2 regions of the Micromonospora sp. NPDC057141 genome follow, and region 1 is predicted to be linked to the other one. Evidence: predicted binding sites of a transcription regulator. Region 1 holds the regulator's gene; the other holds the start of a gene.
What was found. The regulator HrcA, encoded in region 1, represses chaperone genes, less so after heat shock. The targets are predictions, from matches to a motif close to GGTTNGCACNCTCNNNNNGAGNGTGCNAACC.
Positions count from the first base shown of each region.

Region 1 (2,197 bases):
CCCGATCAGGAGGCCGACCAGGATGCAGGTCAGGATCCAGCCGATCAGGGCGATGACGGACCAGAGGAGCTGGAAGTTCAGCGCCGCCACCGCGTGGGCGCGGACCGTCGGCGACTGGCTGCCCCGGGCGACGAGCGCGATCAGCGGCGCGAGCCAGCCGAGCACGCCACCGCCGAGGAACATCCCCGCCGCGCCACCGAAGTGGGCGACCAGGACCCAGGTCTTGTCCTCGTTGTTGGCGTAGCCGCCGGAGGGCGTGCCGTACGCGCCGCCGGCCGGGTAGCCGCCGCCGGGCGGCGGATAGCCACCGGGCGGCGGGTAGCCGGCCGACGGCGGCTGGTCGCCGGTGGGTGGCGGATAGCCACCGGGCGGGGGATAGCCGCCTGCCCCGGGGGCCCCGGACAGTGGTGCGGTGGGGGGCTCGTGCCCCGGCGAGCCGTACGGTGCCGACGGGTTCGGCTCCGGCGGGTAGCCGCCGGGGTCGCCCGATCCGGGAGGGCGAGGTGGTTCAGTCATGCATGTCACGGTAGGGGCTGCGGGCAAGCGGGCACCAGAGCGACACCGGTCGGGCGTGGCGGATGATCGGTCAGCGTGCGCAGGTGGCGGCCCGCTCCGGGCGGCGGTCGACCGGCCGGCGTGCGCCCGACGGGGCTCCCGGCGCGGCGGCTGCCGCGCCCGTGGTCCGTCGTTGATCTTACCGATGACGGGGCAGCCGACGTAGACTGGCACTCGTTACAGTCGAGTGCCAGGCGTCGACGCACCGGCGGAGCGCCGGCCTGCGGTGCCGCCGCGCCGCCAGGGCCGACGTGCGACAGGAGGTGGCAGGGGTGGGTCTGGACGACCGCAAGCTCGCCGTGCTCCGCGCGATCGTCGAGGACTACGTCGCCACCCAGGAGCCGGTCGGCAGCAAGGCGTTGGTCGAGCGGCACCAACTCGGCGTCTCCCCGGCGACGGTCCGCAACGACATGGCGGTGCTGGAGGAGGAGGGCTACATCCGGCAGCCGCACACCAGCGCCGGCCGGGTCCCCACCGACCGGGGCTACCGCCTCTTCGTCGACCGGTTGTCCCGGGTCAAGCCGCTCAGCCCGGCCGAGCGCCGGGCGATCGAACGCTTCCTGGTCGGCGCGGTCGACCTCGACGACGTGGTGCACCGCACGGTGCGGCTGCTGGCCCAGCTCACCCGCCAGGTCGCCGTGGTGCAATATCCCTCGCTGGCCCGCTCCTCGGTGCGGCACCTGGAGCTGGTGCCGATCTCCACCACCCGGCTGATGCTGGTGATGATCGCCGACACCGGCCGGGTCGAGCAGCGGTTGGTCGAGCTGCCCGCGCCCGTCTCCGCCGACGACGTCACCGACCTGCGCCGGCTGGTCAACGAGAAGCTGGTGGGCAGCCGGCTGTCGGAGACCCCGCCGCTGGTGCAGGCGCTGGTGGAGGAGTCGACCCCGCACCTGCGTGGCGCGATGACCACGCTCTCCACCGTGCTGCTGGAGACGCTGGTCGAGCGGCACGAGGAGCGCATCGCACTGGCCGGCACCGCCAACCTGACCCGGGGCGGCCTGCTCGACTTCCAGGGGTCGCTGCGGCCCATCCTGGAGGCGCTGGAGGAGGAGGTGGTGATGCTCAAGCTGATCGGCGAGGCCGAGTCGACCACCACCCGCGTGCTGATCGGCGACGAGAACGAGATCGACAACCTGCGGGCCGCCTCGGTGGTGAGCACCGGGTACGGCCCGGGGGTGACCGCGCTCGGCGGGCTGGGCGTGGTCGGCCCCACCCGGATGGACTACCCCGGCACCATCGCCACCGTGCGGGCCGTGGCACGCTACGTGGGCGAGCTGCTGGCCCAGAACTGACCAGTCAGGGCCGACGGCCGGCTCCGGCCGACGACCGGCGCAACGCGACAAGAACATGAGGACACGGGACGCAGTGGCCAGGGACTACTACGGCATCCTCGGCGTGAGCCGGGAGGCCTCCGACGACGAGATCAAGCGCGCCTACCGCAAGCTGGCGCGGCAGTTCCACCCGGACGTGAATCCGGACCCGGAGGCACAGGAGAAGTTCAAGGACATCAACGCCGCGTACGAGGTCCTCTCGGACGACCGGAAACGGCAGATCGTCGACCTGGGCGGCGACCCGCTCGCCCCCGGCGGCGGGGGCATGGGCGGCCCGGGCGGGCCCGGCGGGGCCGGCCCGTTCGTCG
Region 1 covers NZ_JBHUVA010000014.1:48,425-50,621, reverse strand. Annotated here, with positions in the region: gene ACFT41_RS11320 (DUF4870 domain-containing protein) at 1-516, opposite strand, end outside; gene hrcA (heat-inducible transcriptional repressor HrcA) at 828-1,850, shown strand; gene dnaJ (molecular chaperone DnaJ) at 1,924-2,197, shown strand, end outside.

Region 2 (2,197 bases), on a different contig from region 1:
CTGCAGCTTCTCGCGGTCGTAGTCGGAGTCGCTCTTGTCGATCTCGGCCCGGATCTGGTTGACCCGGCCCTGGATCTGGTCGGCGTCGCCGGCACCGTCGACGATGGTGGTCTCGTCCTTGGTCACCACGACCTTGCGGGCGCGGCCCAGCATGTCGAGGCCGACGGCGTCGAGCTTGAGGCCGACCTCCTCGCTGATGACCTGGCCACCGGTGAGGATGGCGATGTCGGCCAGCATGGCCTTGCGGCGGTCACCGAAGCCCGGCGCCTTGACGGCGACCGACTTGAAGGTGCCGCGGACCTTGTTGACCACGAGGGTGGCCAGGGCCTCGCCCTCGATGTCCTCGGCGATGATCAGCAGCGGCTTGCCCGACTGCATGACCTTCTCCAGGATCGGGAGCAGGTCCTTCACCGAGGAGATCTTGCTGTTGACGATCAGGAGGTACGGGTCGTCGAAGACGGCCTCCATACGCTCCGGGTCGGTCATGAAGTAGGCGGAGATGTAGCCCTTGTCGAAGCGCATGCCCTCGGTGAGCTCAAGCTCCAGGCCGAAGGTGTTGCTCTCCTCGACGGTGATGACGCCTTCCTTGCCGACCTTGTCCATCGCCTCGGCGATGATCTCGCCGACGGTGCTGTCACCGGCGGAGATGGAGGCGGTGGAGGCGATCTGCTCCTTGGTCTCGACGTCCTTGGCGAGCTTGGACAGCTCCTCCGAGACGCTGGCCACGGCGGCCTCGATGCCCCGCTTCAGGGCCATCGGGTTGGCGCCGGCGGCCACGTTGCGCAGGCCCTCGCGGACCAGGGCCTGGGCCAGGACGGTCGCCGTCGTCGTGCCGTCACCGGCAACGTCGTCGGTCTTCTTGGCGACCTCCTTGACCAGCTCGGCGCCGATCTTCTCGTACGGGTCCTCGAGCTCGATCTCCTTGGCGATGCTCACACCATCGTTGGTGATGGTGGGGGCACCCCACTTCTTCTCGAGCACCACGTTGCGGCCCTTCGGGCCGAGGGTCACCTTCACGGCGTCGGCGAGCTGGTTCATGCCCCGCTCGAGGCCGCGGCGAGCCTCTTCGTCGAACGCGATCATCTTGGCCATACGGCGTTGTCCTCCTGGACACTCACGGGCCACCCGAGTGTGTGTCCCGGATGGGCCGCCTGGTGTACACACCTTGGGACGTCGCCACCTGGCGACGACGACGTCTCCTCGGCCGGGCCGGATAGCCCGCGACGACTGGCCATGTGCCACCCGACGGATTTCCGCCGTGCGGCCGTGGCCCCACCGTCCCGACCATTGGCACTCACCCAAGGCGAGTGCCAATGACTTGTTTAGCACTCTCCCCTGTCGAGTGCAAGCACGATGCGGCGGACGGGCCGGGTTCACGCCGCCTGACCAGCGCGACCCGGCCCACCGGTTCAGCCGATTTCACCCGCCAGCCGGGCGGCGGTAACCGGGCCCTCGTGCGCCCGCTGCTCGGCGTACGTGACGACCAGGCCGACCAGGTACACCAGGGCGACCGGGACCGCGACCAGGGCCGCGCCGACGGCGTACGCGACGTTCCACCCGTCCAGCGAGGCGGCGTCGGCCGGGTCGGCGAACAGGATGGCCGCGAACTGGATCGGGGCCACGACCATGGACGCGAAGGAGGCGGCGAGCCCGATCAGCGCGATCCGCCCGAGCACGGGCCCGAGGCGGGCGTGGAACATCTGCCGGGCCCGGCCGAGCGGCGCGCCGCGCTCGAAGAGGAGCACCGGGCCGAACAGGCTCAGCGCGGCCATCACGTACAGGCCGGGCAGGTAGCACAACACGAAGCCGATCAGCATCAGCAGGCCGTAGACCAGCGTCCAGCCCCACAGCGCCGGGGCCCGGCGCAGGCCGTACACCAGGGCGTCGCCCACCGATGTCGGCTCGCCCGCGGCCTGCCGCGCCACCACCCGGGTGCCGGCGGCCCAGCCGACCGCCTGGACGAACCCGAGCAGGCAGCCGAGGCCGATCATCGTGGCGAAGAAGACCCCGAGGTCACCGAGGTAGCCGTCGGGCAGCGGGGGCGGCGGCTCGCCGGGCGCGGTGGGTTCCAGCGGCGGCAGCGGGTACAGCGGCACGGTCACCAGCAGCAGCACGAGCGTCGGCAGGGCATGGGTGAGGGCCAGGACCGGCACCAGCAGCCGCCAGCTGCGGCGCAGCGTGCCGGAACACCGGGAGA
Region 2 covers NZ_JBHUVA010000007.1:77,523-79,719, reverse strand. Annotated here, with positions in the region: gene groL (chaperonin GroEL) at 1-1,092, opposite strand, end outside; gene ACFT41_RS07305 (hypothetical protein) at 1,410-2,197, opposite strand, start outside.
Region 2: the regulator HrcA is predicted to act here: its motif matches at 1,286-1,316, upstream of groL (chaperonin GroEL).